DNA from 4 places in the Paenibacillus tianjinensis genome. Region 3 is predicted to be linked to each of the others. Evidence: riboswitches for the same ligand, from Rfam matches in the RefSeq annotation. Region 3 holds a riboswitch; each other region holds the start of a gene.
The links. A riboswitch is a leader RNA that binds a small molecule or an ion and turns the genes downstream of it on or off. The one in region 3 is predicted to bind cyclic di-AMP.
Positions count from the first base shown of each region.

Region 1 (4,268 bases), 3.0 Mb from region 3:
GATTGTTGAAGTAAAGCCTAATTCAACTGATGATATAGATGCGATCCTATAACTTTCTTAAATAAAAAACGAACTATTCCATAAGCACATATATTGGGCTAAACGTAGAATCAGAGATCTATGTTTAGCTTTTTATTTACCTGTTATAATGAGCTCAGGTTATCTCAAATAAAAAAGGAAAGGATTTTGTATGACTACGCACATCGTTGAATTGTTAGGTGAAAGTGGTTATTTCGCCATTATCTTAAGTCTGGTTTTAAATATATTAATAAGCATTTTTGCATTCATCCCTAGTGTATTTCTCACAGGAGCTAACATCACCTTTTTCGGTTTTCTCAACGGAATGATGATTTCCTTTTTCGGAGAAGTGCTTGGGGCAATTGTTAGCTTTGTTCTCTATCGCAGGGGGTTCTTGTCCTTAATACGAGGTATAAAAAATGAGAATAAATATTTGAAGAGACTTCAACAAACTTCTGGTTATGAAGCATTCTTTCTTATTCTTGCTTTAAGAATACTCCCGTTTATCCCTTCAGGATTGGTTAATATATCGAGTTCCGTTAGTCGTGTTAGCTGGGTCACTTTTGGATTAGCAACTATGCTTGGAAAGCTGCCAGCTCTGATTATAGAGGCTTATTCTATTCAGCAATTGCTGATTCTCAGCAAGGAATATCTCAGTGTGGCTTTGATTTTAATAAGTATCGTACTCATTCTAATCATTTTCACGGTTAGTAAAAGAAGACACTACTAAGTACAGGGAATAAAAATTTATTAGTTAACAACGCTGAGACAGCCCTTTCTATACTTATCATGAGAATCCATCGCATGTACCTTACCCTACTTCTCAATAAGAACAATCCTCAAACAAGCTTACGGAATAAGAATAGCCTATTCAAATCAGGACCACCCGTCCAACGGGTGGTTTGCTCTAGGGGTATAACCCCTTGTTGCCAAACTGCGCCTAAAGACGCTAGCCTGACCACACATTGTTTAGGCTCAGTGTTATTTGTCATCTTCACTCACCCGTTAAACGGGCTTACTTCTTTTTGTTCCTTTTGTCACTGAATGGATCTTCGTATTCTTTTACACTCAGTTTATCTATCGCTTGGTCATGTGCTTCTTGTTCACGGATATATTTGGCTACCGTGGCTTCATTTAGTCCCACTGTGCTCACGTAGTATCCTTCCGCCCAAAACTTCCGATTCCCATACTTGTACTTTAACCCCGCATGCTTCTCAAAGATCATGAGCGAACTTTTTCCCTTCAGATATCCCATGAACGTGGACACAGCGATCTTCGGCGGTATCGCTACCAGCATGTGCACATGATCCGGCATCATATGTCCCTCTATGATTTCTACTCCTTTGTATTTACATAAACGCTTGAAGATTTCGATCAGATCTTTCCTCACTTGATTATATATTTCTTTCCGTCTATACTTCGGGGTGAACACGATATGATATTTGCACATCCACTTCGTGTGAGCTAGACTATAGCTCTTGTTTGCCATCTTTGACCATTCCTTCCTTTGAGCCTGAACATCTCAATTCTATCGGAATGGTCTTAGTGGTCAAACCCTCAGTCCCTCCACCCGCATAGCGGGTGGTTTTTTGTTTCGCGCGTTTCACGCACTCAACTGGCTAAAGCCATAATAAAAAGATCGCCTCTCTAGTTAGAGGCGATCTTCATTACTCCACATGCAGAAAACTTTCAATTAACGGCTCACCATTTCAGAATAGCTGTTTTCACTGACTACACGGCGAGCTGTTACATATCGCTCCTTATAATACGCCTCTGACAAGCTGCTGATTCTTACGCCCTTACTGCTGGAAGAGTGAGCGAACTTGTTATCACCTACGTAAATGCCCGCATGCGAAATTCCAGAACCAAATGTGTTAAAAAAGACGAGGTCACCCTCACGTAAATCATCTTTGGCTACAGGAATGCCAGTTTTAGCCTGCGATTGAGAAGTGCGCGGAAGGTCATCTACATTGAACTTCTTAAGTACATATAGAATAAATCCGGAACAATCAAAGCCTGAAGTTGTGGTTCCTCCATAAAGATAAGGGGTTCCTACGACCCGATTCACAACACTGTCCAAGGTTACCTCGCTAGCATATGTACCTGGTGCTGCAGAAGCAAATATAAATGAGGCTGCCAACATGGATACGATGACTTTCTTCAGAAACTTGTTCTCCCTTCAATGCCTACGGAGTTAGCTGAGGATTCGGTTAAAGGTTCCCTATATTCCCTTTTATGCAAGAATAATTCACCCAAAAAATGGTTCCCCCGTTTTCAACGCTGAAATTCGGCAACTTATTAATATTTTGTAACTATTAACACTTTAATAGATAGTAGGCCCCCCTGTCAATCCTTCTAAAAATTTAACTATTAACGTATTTTCTACATACTTTCTTCATTGTTTCTCCATATTTTTGCTTTATAATAACCACTCAATATCATTCTTTGTCTGAAACAATAGTAACGTTTTTGTAATATATTCCAATATCTTTGGTGTATATAAAAAGACGAGTAGTTACTTCCTCCTCGTCTTCTAATCCCGTATATGTCGTTTAATTGATATTACGTTTTCGATTACGATACCTGTGTTTGTTCCAAAGCCGATCCCAGAGATTCTTCAATTCCCATCATCATTTTATAATGGGCATGATGATGTGTAACCACGAATATCTTTTCAAATACCCGTAAGTACTTACTGACTGTATCCATCGGGTGCTCGATATACAAATCATCTCCTGCAAAGTGAGAACCATCATTGGCCCAGGAGATTAAGGATTTACATATGACCTTCTCATCCTCCTCGAATTTATCAATAATGTCCTGATCGCTGTAATTACCATAGATTTTAAAATAATTTTCAATGATTCTACGAATCAAATTCTGAACGGTGATGGAAGAGCTGTGATTGGCTGACTTTAATTCCTGCCACATTAACTCATACGAGCTTTTAATCGGGTTGCTGTTATACGGGGTTGATTCGGTTACATCATTCCATTTTCGGATAATCCAAAATGTCTCATCCGCCATCCTAGCGCCATTTTTGGGCCGGTTTTTTGAAAACGTAATTTCCTTGTGAAAATAGACATTATGCGTTAGAAGAAACAACTGAATGATATTACTTTCTTCGTTGCGTACATCTTCTATAAGTTTGGAAATCAGATTGCTTACGATAAACAATACGTTACTGTCCAAGCTTGAAATTGGGTCATCAATCACAACAACTTTATTCTCAGTAATTAAATCACTGTTATTGCTACCGTTTAATAAGTGCATAAAATAAAGAAAGGTAACAAACGTTTTCTCGCCTTCACTTAATGTTTGATTAACGTCCTCACCATTTGAGCGGATTAACCGATAATTCCCTTGATTTTGTGTATGAGCGAATTTGAAATTAGTAAAATGATAGGCCCTCAGTAACCGATTCATTTCGTTTACAGAGGGGATTACACTCGTAATCTGAGCCTCCAGCCTGTGAATTTCGGATTCCAATGCGACTCTTTCATTCTTCTTTTGGGCTAATGTTACAGAAAGGTTGTCGATTGCTCGTCCTGTTCTATAATCTATACGAACATATTTCTCATGATTTTGCTGATTCTCACTCCAGATAAAATCCCAAATCTGGGTTATCAATTTATTCCCTTCATCCACTCGGTTCTCTATAAAAGTATTATGCTGCTGAATTTGTTCATTCGCTCGGACGATTTCTTCATTGATCACATCGACGAAAGCCGCAATAGTTAACAGTTCGATTGGATGACTGGGATGAGTTTGCTTTTGCTGGAACAAGTCCAAATTATGTGCATTTTTCGAAAGGATCAGTTCATATTGTTGCGAAATGAGATCGAGATTCAAATATGTATTTTTCTTGTCGGTCAATAATAACTCTTGCACTTGATTTTCAAGATAATGATAATACCGTTTATACTGTTCAACTTGATCTTGGAGTTCAATCATCTCTTTTTCGTAATGTTCATTAAAGTAATCATTGAGTTTTTCGGTAAATCCCTCAGGGAGTTGTTGTTGGCAAAAGGGGCATACTCCTTCCGCTTCAGAAACATGTGTATGTCCTTGTTTAACCCAGTCACTAATCGCTAGCTTGGATATAAGCACAGCAATATCGACTTCCTGTTTACCAATGATAGGGGTCTGAAAAATCCGGTGATTGCATACCGCAGACAGATGCTCTATTTTAATCTTTTCAAGAAAGGGTAGCTTCTCATTTGAACCATTAAACAATTTCTGTACTCGCG
Region 1 is NZ_CP070969.1:3,135,338-3,139,605, reverse strand. It holds gene JRJ22_RS13895 (NusG domain II-containing protein) at 1-52, shown strand, start outside; gene JRJ22_RS13890 (TVP38/TMEM64 family protein) at 191-748, shown strand; gene tnpA (IS200/IS605 family transposase) at 1,034-1,507, opposite strand; gene JRJ22_RS13880 (C40 family peptidase) at 1,712-2,182, opposite strand; cyclic di-AMP (ydaO/yuaA leader) riboswitch at 2,187-2,321, opposite strand; gene JRJ22_RS13875 (AAA family ATPase) at 2,593-4,268, opposite strand, start outside.
Region 1: linked by a shared signal. The riboswitch ahead of JRJ22_RS13880 (C40 family peptidase) and the one ahead of JRJ22_RS00505 (C40 family peptidase) in region 3 are both predicted to bind cyclic di-AMP.

Region 2 (4,268 bases), 370 kb from region 3:
AAGCCGGTGCTGCACGCATCGGAGTTGTTACGGAATCCGGAAACCCGGTATCGGAACTGCTGCTGGCTTATACGGCGCCCGAAGACTCCGAGACCCAGGTAACGCTGGAGTCCTATGCATCTGCAGAGGACGCGGCTCTTCAAAAGGGACTCAAGGAAGGCGACATTAAGGGTTATCTCACCTTCGGCACTGCTGCGGGCGCAGGCGTACCTCCGGTCACATACCACAGCAATGAAGGAGAGCTGGACGGAGATATCCAGAGCTATCTGCAAGCTGCCCTGCAGCAAGTCAATACGCAGCTGATTACGGAGGGTAAGCTGACACAGCAGGAGGTGGCCGCCATATTCACGCCGGTCACGATAGATACGCAGCAGATCGGCGGAGGAAGCGGGACTGGCGGCGGTCAGGATGAGTCTGCACCTGCGATCAATTATGTGATTGTCTATGTACTGCTGATGCTCTTCTTCTTGTCGATTATGCTGACCGGTAATATGATTGCCGCTGAGGTCACAGCAGAGAAGAGTTCGCGCATTATGGAAATTCTGATTACGAGCGCTTCACCGCTGAGCCAGATGTTCGGCAAGGTGCTGGGGGTGTTCCTGGTCGGGCTGCTGCAGATTGCGATCATTGCCGCGAGCATTGCGGCGAACCTGATGCTGCCGCATAACTCGGGGATTCTTACGGATTTCGATCTTGACTTAAGTCAATTGAATGTAGGTATTCTGGTTTACGGCCTTATCCTGTATATTCTGGGCTTCTTCCTGTATGCGCTGATGTATGCCGCTGTAGGCTCGATCGTGAGCCGTACCGAGGAGCTGGGCCAGGCAAGCATGCCGGTGATGATGCTGGGTTTTGTGAACTACTATATTCCGACCTTCAGCGTTTCTGCACCGGACACACTGCTGATAAAGATCGCCAGCTACGTACCGTTCACATCACCGCTCAGCATGCTGCTGCGGATCGGTGTCGGAGATGTGGCCGTATGGGAAATCGCAGTTTCACTGGTTATTCTGCTGGTCACTATCTTCCTGTTAGGCTGGCTGGCCGCCAAAATCTACCGCACAGGTGTCCTGATGTATGGTAAACGACCTAGTATCAAAGAGATTAGAAAAGCAATGAAGGCTTACAAAATTTAAGGAGTGGGAATTATGGATAAAAAACAACAACAAAACTTAGCGCTGCTGTTTATAACATCTTTCTTCTCGCTAACATCCAGCAGACTTGTTCCAGATAGCGGGTCGAATCTGATGGATTTTACGCAAGGGCTTCTGACAGGTATAGGCATTACCGGAATGCTGATGGCGATCGTATTCTTTGGCAAGTATTACAAGCGCAGCCATTAGGCTAGAAAATCGTTTCAGGGACAGCTATTTAAAGGCACCTCCGCAGTTGATGCGGAGGTGCCTTTTTTGCGCGCGGCTAAGGGACTCACTAAAACTGGTGATTCGGCCGTTTATAGTGTACCTTAATAGTAAGGAGTGGTGATTTTGAAATTAAACATAAAAACCCCCGTGCTGGTCACGGTCTCCATTGTACTGATCATAGTAAGCAGTATGCTTAGGCCCGAAGGCTCAACACTGCTGGGGGCGCTGCAGACTCTGCTGCTTGGTCTTGGAATTCTGGGATGCCTGATGGCTTTTTTACGGTTTGCCAAGAGTGGTAATAGTAAGGGCAAAGAGATAAACAAAGGCAAGAGCAAGAGTAAAGGCAACAGTAAGGGCAACAGTAAGGGCAAGTAAGCCAATAAAGCCGCAGCGGATTGCTGCGGCTTTATTGGTGAGAAGAACAGGCGCGCCATTTACACAATAGACAAATTAGCCTGTGATCTCAGCGGCTTTTGCCCTGCATTGTGCTCACGCACCTGCCTGAGCTGAGCTTTCAGCACCGGCAGGCTCTTGCCGAGAATTTTGCCGATTTCGGGCAGCGGAAGCAGCAGTCCATACCATAGGGCTTTTACAAGCTGATCGTCCCACGACAACTCTTTAGAGGTGCGCAGATTCCGGTTTTTCGCGGATTTTGCGCATTGCAGGATGCACTCCCGGTAGGCTTCTACCGGAAAGTCGGCAGCTTTGAGCTTTCCTTTGCAATAAGGCTCATACAGCTTGTTGAAGGTTCCGGCCGTCACCCGCTCTGCTTCACTGCCCTTCCCGAGCAGAATGGAGCTGAGCGCAAGGACACCTCCGCTGTACTCCCGGATATATTGCTCAAATCCGGCGGCAGCGGCCAGCTGCGAGGATAAAAGGTCAGGCATGTCAGCACGTTCCTTCCTGGATTAAAGAGATGGACAAGACAGAGAATTACAGGGTCTAACTTAAATGTATAGCGGTGCGCAAAAACCGCAGGCAGAGGAGAACCTCTGCTGCGGTCCGGATACAGGCGGAAACAGGCCTGATGCCAAAACGTGGCGGAATCAAGGGGCTCTCTCTATACACTTACGAGGTTAGCTGCAGGATTCGGGCGGTGAGAGTCGCCCTACCTGGTGAGAATGCGGGAGTCGCAGTCTCCTCAGGATTCACCCCATGGCCTTATCAGCCGGATGGTTCCCCCGTTTCCCGCTGGGCGGGAATTCAGCGTTCGAATATCATTATTTTTGCGAATCGATTCAACACGAATCATACTCTTTCCGGCATGGCTTTGTAAAAAAGCAAAGGGATTCTCTAATTGCCGATTAGCAGGGAATTGCGGCGGAAACAAGGCTGCTCTAGCCGAAAAGACTATTTATCAGCGTTTATCTGGTCATTTTCTCGCTCAGGCGTCATCTTTTGATTTTTACTGGAAAAAGGCAGCAGAGTGCGAAAATTGAACCTAGAAAAATATAAGTTCATAGGGAGATAAAAACGCCGGTGACCTTAAGCAGGTGACCGGCGTTTTCATATTAGCGTTTTGGCATTTTGCTCTCATCTATGTACAGCAGGTTCCAGCGGTGACCGTCCAGGTCGGCAAAGCCTGCGCCGTACATCCACCCGTCCACTTCACCCGGCTTACCGAAGATATTTCCACCGGCAAACTCTACTTTTTGAATAAAGGCATCTACTTCTTCTCTGCTGTTAGCACCAATGGAAAAGATGACTTCTGCGCTATGGGAAGTATCTGCGATTGTTGAACCTGTAAATTTCTCAAACGCCGCATCCGGGAACAGCAGAATCGTCGTTTGGCCTATGACAAGCTTGGATCTCTCGTTACCGACGCTCACCGCATGGAATCCAATCTCGTTGAAAAAGGCAGTTGACCTCTCAACATCCTTAACCGGCAGGTTAATCCAGATCTCCTGTGACATGGCTGTAGCCTCCTGGAATGATTCATGAATTTATTTCGCTGCAGCAATAAGTTCCTTAAGCTCAGGAAGGTTGAAGCCTTTGACCGCATATTCTCCGGATACAGTGACAGGTACTCCCATGAAGCCGAGCTTCTCTACTTCCTCCTGATAGACTGTACTGGTCATAACATCACGCACTTCGAACGGAATGCCTTGTTCTGTGAGCAGCTGTTTTACCTGATTGCAGTCGCTGCAGCCGGAGGTAGAGTAGACAATGACAGACTGGCTCATTTGCTTACGGCCTCCTTGATGGCATCACGGGTGATTTTCCAGTGGGAGGTGTTCCAGCGGACTTCTCCGTCTTCAAGCAGGAAAATTTGCGGAGATTCGTGTTTGATGCCGAATTCTTCAGCAATCTGGTTCGAGACCGGACGGTCTTCAATCACATGAACAATAGCTGCCGGTGTATCGGAGCTCTGTGCAAAGGCCAGAAACTCTTCGTTGGCTTTGGCGCTGATCGGGCAGGTTGTGCTGTGTTTAAAAAGCAGTTTTTTGCCGGGTTGCCCGACATATTGGTGCAGTTCATCCAGCGTATGGAGTTGTTGAATAGACATCGGTAAATCGCCCTCCTGGGATTCTATATTTTTGTAATTAAGATTGTAGCATAGTTCAAAATTAAAGCAAAAAATCCAGCGAAATAAAAGCCTTGACCCTGACACTGGTGTCAGGGTTTATACTGGAAGCAGACCATTTCTCATGAACCCCGGGGAGAATGCCATGAAAATAGGTGAACTTGCAGCGCGGACCGGTGTCAGTGTCCGTTCCCTGCGATATTATGAGCGTCAAGGATTGCTTACACCGCTCCGGGAGGCCAACGGCTACCGTGAGTATTCGCCGCTGGCCGTCGAAACGGTGGAGACGATTAAGCTGTATTTGAATCTGGGGCTGTCGACAGAGGAGATTGCCGGATTTCTGCATTGTGTACTGAAGAATAAAGAGGCCTTCTGTGCAG
Region 2 is NZ_CP070969.1:470,620-474,887, forward strand. It holds gene JRJ22_RS02045 (ABC transporter permease) at 1-1,136, shown strand, start outside; gene JRJ22_RS02050 (hypothetical protein) at 1,149-1,343, shown strand; gene JRJ22_RS02055 (hypothetical protein) at 1,488-1,739, shown strand; gene JRJ22_RS02060 (hypothetical protein) at 1,799-2,251, opposite strand; cyclic di-AMP (ydaO/yuaA leader) riboswitch at 2,416-2,583, opposite strand; gene JRJ22_RS02070 (VOC family protein) at 2,876-3,277, opposite strand; gene JRJ22_RS02075 (glutaredoxin family protein) at 3,308-3,547, opposite strand; gene ytxJ (bacillithiol system redox-active protein YtxJ) at 3,544-3,870, opposite strand; gene JRJ22_RS02085 (MerR family transcriptional regulator) at 4,034-4,268, shown strand, end outside.
Region 2: linked by a shared signal. The riboswitch ahead of JRJ22_RS02060 (hypothetical protein) and the one ahead of JRJ22_RS00505 (C40 family peptidase) in region 3 are both predicted to bind cyclic di-AMP.

Region 3 (4,268 bases):
GACTTGCGGCATCGTCGGCTTACTTTCTTCTGCGACCTCTGCTTTGCCTGGCAGTGTGAACAAGAGCACTACCGCAAAGGCGCAGGCGGCGAAAAACAAACCGCTCATGATCCATTTCTGCATCTCCATCCGTCCCCTCCATGTAAGCTGCTTTCTTCATTATACCGAATGGTAAAGCGTTGTCATAGAGTTTGTGTCAAAAAAAGGAACGATTTTCGTTGCATAATTTAAAAGTTACCTGTATTTAGTGTTATTTATCATAGACCATGCAATAAAAGGGCCTATCGCCACTTGGAGTGCGGCGTTCATACGTGTCGGTGATGGTGAAGCCGCATTTCTGGTATGTTCGAATAGCCCGCTGGTTCCAGGTCAACACCTCCAGATCGATTTCCCGTTCCGGGTAACGCTTCAGGGCAGCCTGCACAATGGCTTCCATGAACAAATGGCCCATTCCGCGACCGCACAAGTCCGGCCGCATGCCGATGCCGAGCCTGACCACACCCTCCATCGGGAACAGCTGTGCGAAGCCGCAAAGGTCTCCTTGCTCGTTCACTACGGATACATACTGTTGACTGCGCAAAACCGGATCTCCGAATTCAATACCGAGCGCCTGCATTTGCTCCCAGGGCATCCATCCGTAGATATTATAGGGCGGCTTATAAATCCACTCACAGATATTCTCGGCATGGCTGGGTTCCATAGGAACAACATGAAAGGTAACAGGGGAACTGATCATAATGGCACAGGCCTCCTTTCAAGAGGACAATACTCTATCCATATACTTAATTATATACAAAACAGGCCCCAGTCAACTCAGCTATTTTTCAAAAACAGGAGAAACTTGACAAACCCAAAAAAATATTTTATGAAATGGCGAAAATTGAGGGGAATAGGTGTTTTACAGATGAGGGGAGGGGTAAATATTTTTATAGACAAAAAAAAGGCCTTCCCCAAGATTTCGGCAAAAATCCTGGAAAAGCGCCTCTCTCATAACCCTTTATTGCACATCATCATTATCTTGTGAATCTGTTGCTACAGTCTGATAAGCATCCGTGCTCATGATGCGTTTGGCGCCAACGTAGCGGTTGACGTAGTAACTGTCACTCAGCGAGCTGATAGTTACACCTTTAGAAGATGAAGCATGTGCGAATTTGCCGTCACCGACATAAATGCCTACATGGGATACGCCACGGCCGCTTGTATTAAAGAATACAAGATCGCCTTCCCGCAGATTGTCACGGGAGATGGCAGTGCCCATCTGGTATTGGGAGCCGGATTGATGCGGCAGGTTAATGCCGATCTTGTCAAATACGTACATGGTAAATCCGGAGCAATCAAAGCCGTTTGTCGATACACCGCCGGATACGTATTTAGTTCCGATGGCTTTGTCGATGACTTTATCCATTTTGGAATCGGCGAAAGCGCTTCCTGCTCCAATGGTAAGAATGATAGAAAAACTTAATAATGCGGCTGCTAACTTCTTCTTCAAAAGTAAATACCCCTTCCAAATGCCTACGAGGTTAGCTTAAGGGTTCGGTTGAAGGTCCCCTATGACCCCTCTGTGAATAGGAGGTCAATTCACCCAAAAATTGGTTCCCCCGTTTCCCTTATGAAGAAGGGAACTCGGCATGACTGTTGATTAGGATTAGCTGATCAATCAATATGACAAAACTTTTGTAAAACCCATTTGAATAATTACAAAAATGTTACTATAAGTTCACTGCGATAATTGTAACAAAGACAGAGCCAGTTGGCAATCACTTAAAACATATTAATGCATATTATTTGCACTTTTTAAGAGTCATATCTGCTAAAAAGGGCGCATATTTACGCCCGGCGTAAGCTATTTCTCTGAATAGGTTGGAATTTTAAGTAAAAAGGTGTTTCATGGACCCCGAATCGGTGTAAAAGGTAGAATAAGGAAATAAAAAAGGAAAGACCCGGAAATGATTACGGCAATAATCAGCTTCCGGGCCTGTATAAGTTACATTTAGTTGTTAGAGGCGAAATTGAGGAGAAGGATCAATCGTAAGCGACAGCCTGGTAAGCTGTTGTGCTCATTACACGTTTGGCCCCAACGTAGCGGTTGGCCCAGTAAGAATTGCTCATCGAAGTGATAGTAACACCACGGGAACTGGATGATTGTGCAAACTTCCCGTTTCCGACATAAATGCCGACATGGGATACCCCACTGCCCAAGGTATTGAAGAATACAAGGTCACCGGAACGGAGATTACTCTTGGAAACGGCGGTTCCTACGCTGAATTGTGCTTTAGAAGTGCGCGGCAAGGTAAGGCCGACGCTCTTAAATACGTATTTGGTGAATCCAGAACAATCAAAGCCGGCAGTGCTTGTGCCCCCGGTTTTATACGACGTTCCCAGCGTTTTTGTAATCACGGTATCCATTTTGGAGTCGGCAAATGCGCTTCCTGCCCCCAGTGTGAATACCATCACAAGACCTAGCGCTGCTGCGGTGCATTTCTTCTTAAGATTGGTGCGGAAAAAATTGTGACTTGTCAAAAGATGTACTCCTTCCAAGGCCTGCGAGGTTAGCTTAAGGATTCGGTAGAAGGTTCCCCTATGACCCCTCTAAAGCGAGATCAATTCACCCAAAATATGGTTCCCCCACTTCCCGGTGCTGGGAATTTGGCGATTTATGCACCAGAACAGTGACTGCGTATCGACAATGTTAAAGTGATTAAGGTACATACAGTTAGTCAAAATAGTTTCAAAAGATTACAAAGTTGTTACCAGTGGTACAGGCATCATTGTATCAGAGGTTTTATGTTTTTGCAAATCCCCCGAATCTCCGCTGAACTCCCCATTAACGGGCAAAAGAGTCACACCCCTGTGTCAGGGATAGTGACTCTTTTAATATGCCGTTTTAACAGCTGAATTATTGTGGGAATGTTTTACTGCTCCAGAGGTGGTATTGTGCGGCAATTCCCCACATTTTGAACAGCGTAGAGGGGAGCGGCGAGAATTGCCGGAACAGCAGGGCTGACATACCGGGGCACAGCAATGAAGTTGCAAAACCCAGCAAAAGGGTAACCAGTCCGCCGGAACCAAGGAGGAGGGAAGCGCCGGTAGAGGGAAGCAGCACCTTCAGACAAGCCAGCACTGCGGAGAACATGCCGGTTCCGGCGGTGTAGCCGAACTGCATGTACAACAGAACTATGCGGATGCAGTATAGATAGAGCAGCCAGGCAAGCAGGTACGGAACCAGCCTCAGCAGCAGCTTATAGTCAAAAATACCGCTTAACAGCAGCGTGTACATTTTGGGCAACAGCCAATAGAGCGGCAGCGCTGAGAGAAACCATTCGGACAGGCTGAACACCAGAACCGGTAGCCCGTAAAGCTTCATACCGGGGAAAAAGAACAGTCCTCGTTCTCCTTTACGCTCCTGATGCAGCTCATGCAGCAGCCCGGCACGGATGAACGGGGAGAGCAGCAGCCGCAGCGCGGATAATGCCAATAGCATCCAGAGCCAGCGCTGGACACCGGGATCGCTGCTGAGCGCGAACTGCCCCTCGATATAATACAGCAGCCTCCCGATACCGCTGCCTCCGGCGTGGATATCAGGATAACGCAGAAGCACCGGGATGATAGCTGACCTGATGAACCTGTACAAAAAATAGCCCCAGAGCAGCCGGTAGATAAATAGCAGAATCAGAATATAAAATTGCTCCTTCATGCTGAGCCAGCCGCGGGATATCGCACTTTTCACAATCCTTCACCTCACCAGACAAGAGTTCCGAGCAGAGTTTCAAGCAGTTTGGTTGATACTAGCGTCCAGCGGGAGAGTGTCTTCGGCGCAAGCTCCGCCAGCATGAAATTATTAAGGTGCTTGCTCTCCAGCAGAATGGAGTGGTCAGGATCAATCTCTACGGACATAAGAGGCGCTTTGTAGGTTAGCTGAAAATTGGCCGCCTTCTGCCCGCCATTCCAAATTTTCCTTACCGTGTATCCGTCCGAAAAGGTGAATTTGATGGGTACATCACCATACTGGCTGCCTTTGTTACTCACCTTTACCATGATTTTATAGCGGCCGTTTTCTCCCTCTGCGCTACTCTTGGCGATGCTGGTCTTTATATGGTCCACAGAGAAATCAGGAGACCCGCCGCTGTAAACATATTGGTCGAAATAAGCCTGCCATGATTTTTTCGTTACTTTCTCTACGATCTTTTGGAAATCCTCAGTAGAAGGGTGATGAAACCTGTACTTGCGGGCATACGCCAGCATTATAGCGTCCATGGTTTTGGTTCCGG
Region 3 is NZ_CP070969.1:101,399-105,666, forward strand. It holds gene JRJ22_RS00490 (c-type cytochrome) at 1-123, opposite strand, end outside; gene JRJ22_RS00495 (GNAT family N-acetyltransferase) at 251-736, opposite strand; gene JRJ22_RS00500 (C40 family peptidase) at 998-1,489, opposite strand; cyclic di-AMP (ydaO/yuaA leader) riboswitch at 1,495-1,639, opposite strand; gene JRJ22_RS00505 (C40 family peptidase) at 2,023-2,451, opposite strand; cyclic di-AMP (ydaO/yuaA leader) riboswitch at 2,524-2,662, opposite strand; gene JRJ22_RS00510 (hypothetical protein) at 2,897-3,694, opposite strand; gene JRJ22_RS00515 (M1 family metallopeptidase) at 3,739-4,268, opposite strand, start outside.

Region 4 (4,268 bases), 2.8 Mb from region 3:
TCACGTTCATACCGGTAAGTGTCTGGGTCAGTTCAGGAATCTGGGTCATGATTTTGGCGATATCCCCGGTAATTTTGTTCACACCGGATGAAGCTCCATCCTGGGAAATCACTGTAATCTTATCGACCTTAGCCAGCGGGGAAGCGATTTTATCAGCCAGCTCTGGCAGAACCTTTAAGAATTCCACCGTGAGCGCGGCTTGCGTGAACTGTTTATACGCTTCCGCTTTCTTCTCTAGTGCCCCTGCTTCGGCCGCACCGGCCAGTTGAACAATCTCAGCGTTTGCTTTCCCCTTCGCAAGTTCTGCTTCCGCTGTTGCCAGCCCGCGTCTGGTCGTTGTGGCAGCCTCTGCTTCGGCCTCAAGAATTTGCCGCTGCTTGGCCGCTTCCGCTCTCATAATCGTTGCCTGGTTTTCCGCCTGAGCAGGCTTAATCACCGTTGCCTCCAGCTCCTTCTGTCTCAGCTCAACTTCGATTTCCCGGACGGTCCGGTTGGCTTCCGCTTCCATCTGCGTAATTTTGACCTGTTCTGTAACCAGCGACTGCTTGATTTTATTCTGCTGCAATTCATACGCAAGATCCGCCTGCGCCTTCTTCACTTCCGTCTCCAGCTTAAAGTCCGCCTGCTTAATGTTCAGATCCTTCTCAAACAAGGATTCTTTGGCGCGGGCAGCAGTTTCCGCTTCAATGGTCGCCTGATGCGCATTGGCTTTGGCAATGGAAGATTCTTTCTCCGCCTCGGCCTGCTTGATCTGGATGTCACGTTCCGCTTCCGCTTTGGCAATGCTTGCATCACGGCGGATGCGCTCAATTTCCGGAACGCCCATATTGTCGATATACCCTTTGTCGTCGGTAATTTTCTTAATAGTGAAGCTGACCACTTCCAGTCCCATCTTGTCGAGGTCTTCCGAGCAGGTTTCCCGCATCTTACTGTTGATTTCGTCAGGTGTCTTTAGAATCGATTCAACCGTTAATTGTCCGATCAAGCCGCGTAAATGCCCTTCCACCGAATGCAGGATTATCGTCTCGCGGTCTTCTTCCGGCCGGTCGATAAACTGCTCACTGGCCGTCAGAATAGCAGTAGGGTCACTTTTGATCTTAATCTGGGCCACTGCCTCCAAGTTGAGCTTGATGCCTTGCCGGGAGAACATCGCCTGCGCTGGGATGACATCAAAGCTCATCAGCATCATGGAGATAGTCTTGCTGTTCTGGAAGCCGGGGATGACGAATGTCCCTCCGCCCTGCACCACTCTCTTCCCGCCGAGGCCGAACACAATCATTGCCTGATTGGGCGGAACTTTTTTATAAGCGTTCACGATACTAAGTAGAGCCAGCAGGATTACAACAACAATAGCCGCGATTGTATAAAGAATTACCATTAGTTCGACACTCCCTGTTATTTATAATTGTTCAAATTCTCTCTCAAATAGAGTTACTGTTGCCATTCCTTTATCCACCTTCAAAATAATTACTCTGTCGCCTTTTGCAAGCTGCTGGCCGGCTTCTGCTCTCACCCCAAGGGAGCGCATCGTTCCGTGCAGCACATATTTCATTTCCCCAACCGCACCATCCATTGCAGGAATGCTGATGTATCCGAGCTGGCCCGCCTGTTCATAGTCCATTTCATTCATGCTGCTGTCATACCGGGTCATCACCCGGGCCAGCACTACATACATCAGACAGCCTAGCAGCAACGCAACCACGGTGGAGATCAGGACCACTGCAAGCATCGTCATCCCGCTGAACCGGGTAAACACATAACCCGTTCCGCCCCAGACCGTGACAAACACCATCAGCGGAAGTATGGGCACAAAGCCCGGACCTCCGGCATCACCGCCTCCCACATGCATGTGACCTGCCAGGCCATGCCCATGAAATCCGCCGCTGAGGAGGAGCAGTAGTCCTACCCAGAAGCACACGATAAATACAGTAATGATATTAATCCCACCTTTTAGCACTTCATATCGAATAATAGTATTTAATTTTGTTGTTATAAGAATTTTACTTCTCATACAGATCGACAATCCAACCTGTAGGCGCAGCAAAAAGACCACAGAAGCGGCAGGGCTCTCCGTGGTCGGTTAATCGATCATGGCGCTCATCCTCTCTCTTCGAGGCTTACGGGGTTAGCTGACGGATTCGGGCAGCGAGATTGCCCTACCCTGCCGGATATGCTAATCAGCACTCAGCAAGGATTCACCCCGGGGTGAACGGCAGCGGTCTGAGCGAACGCTGTCTTCACCATTGGTTCCCCCGTTCCCATTAACGGAATTCAGCCATTTGAGAACAGTTATAGTATTCGGTTGCTGATTTGAATCTTACGCCTGCGGCCGTTTAATGTAAAACCTTAAGTGTGGAAAAAAAAGACAGAGAATGCCGCCTCTTCACGAATGAAGGCGTATTCTTTAACTTCGCTCTTAAGCGGTCGATGATTTACTCATGATTACGCCGTTTCTCATAAGCTGTCCCGTCGGGCAATACAAGCTCCGCTATCATAAGCCCGATTCCCTCTCCTATTTTGATTACCAGCATACAGGTAAGTCATGTTACGATAGGGGAGCTGATAATCAACCCGACTCGTATAGTAAGGAGCCTACTGCAATGAACAAACTCGTCTTTTTCCTGGGTCCGGCAGGCGCCGGTAAAACCACATTAGCCAAGGCTGTCGCTTCCCGCCGTAAAGCCGCCTTTTTCGACATGGATATTTTATTGAGGCCTGCGGCAGATGCTATTATGACTATGCACGGACTAGATCCCACTGATAGGGACTCGGCAGAATATAAAAGACTGTGCCGCGACCTGGGGTACCGGATCACAATGGATGCCGCACTTGATAATCTTGGCCTGGACAGCGATGTTTTTGTGGTGGGCCCATTTACGAAGGAAGCGGCGAATCCCGGCTGGATTGAAAACGAGCTGAGCCGGATTGGCCTTACACTGCAGGAGGTTGAAGTCAAGGTCGTGCTGGTCACATTAGCTGACGAGGAGCTGTTCCGCGAGCGGATACAAGGCAGGCATTCCCCGCTGGATGACTGGAAGTTCCGGAATTGGGAGGTCTTCCGCTCTTCACTGGGCAGCCGTACGGTTACATGGCCGCTGCCCGAAGCAAACGTGGCGCTAATCGACAATTCGCATCCTGATCTAGCGGTCACTACTGAGCTCGTAGAGCAGTTTATCTATCAAGATGATGATGTATAAATCGAATCAAGAACATTCTACGGTGCAGTTTCAATCTGGGTAGGAGCATTTTTTATTGCCCTGGGTATTTTACAATTTATTTAATCCAAACCGTGCAGCTGCTTGAACTGCTCAGGCTTCATTCCGGTTAACCGTTTGAACACCGCGCAGAAGTAGCTCGCGTTCTCAAAACCTGTCAGCTGTGCGATTTCGTACAGTTTTTTTTCACGTTCCTGATACATCAATTGCTTGCTCCGGTTAATGCGCTGCTTATTGATATAGGTTACCGGCCGGTCATGAACCGTACGCTGAAACAGCCTGCACAAATATTGCGGAGAAACAGAGATTACCTCCGCCAGCTCCTTTAAGGTCAGTGTCCGGTGCAGATGAAGCTCAATATGCTCCAGCACCGGTTTGATCCGCTCAAGCTCATCCTCCTTATTCGGGGCAGGAGGCAGATTTCTTTTCAAATCCAGCAGCAGCGAGTACAGCAGCTTGGAACGTTCCATGTTCACTTCGAGATCGTTGCCACCCGGCAGCAGCAGCATTTCTTTAAGCGGAGCAAGAAGTTCAGCTTCCCTTAATCTCCAGATACCTGACTCGCGGATGCCCGCATACGACAGCATCCCCCCGGCCTCTCTCCCCTGAAACGATATCCAGGCCAGCTCCCACTCCCGGCTAACCGGTGTATAGGAATGCGGAATATCAGGAAAGGTAATGAATACATCTCCCGGGCCGACAATCTGCCGTTTATCTTTTATCGTCAGCTCGCCCTTGCCGTCCAAAATCTGATGCAGCTGATAATCCGGAAACCCTGCCGGACGTTCAGTCTCTTCCTGGTGTTCCCAATATCCGATCGTTGTAGCATACAGCGGCAGCTGAACCGTATCCTCTGTCCCGCAAAAAACCATCATGCTCTCCAAGTCCATTCACCTGTTTCATATATTGTTATTTCACTATAATATCCTTGTATATCTTATAGGCATTTGCCAATTTATAATATGAATATAACAATACAAGGAGATGTTAATGTGCGCAAGAAGCTTAACTACCAACCACCCGCCAACGGCTATCCTGAATGGAATAACAATC
Region 4 is NZ_CP070969.1:2,867,887-2,872,154, reverse strand. It holds gene JRJ22_RS12720 (flotillin family protein) at 1-1,378, opposite strand, end outside; gene JRJ22_RS12715 (NfeD family membrane protein) at 1,400-1,918, opposite strand; cyclic di-AMP (ydaO/yuaA leader) riboswitch at 2,100-2,287, opposite strand; gene JRJ22_RS12710 (P-loop nucleotide/nucleoside kinase family protein) at 2,601-3,197, shown strand; gene JRJ22_RS12705 (AraC family transcriptional regulator) at 3,278-4,105, opposite strand; gene JRJ22_RS12700 (beta-galactosidase, LacZ type) at 4,208-4,268, shown strand, end outside.
Region 4: linked by a shared signal. The riboswitch ahead of JRJ22_RS12715 (NfeD family membrane protein) and the one ahead of JRJ22_RS00505 (C40 family peptidase) in region 3 are both predicted to bind cyclic di-AMP.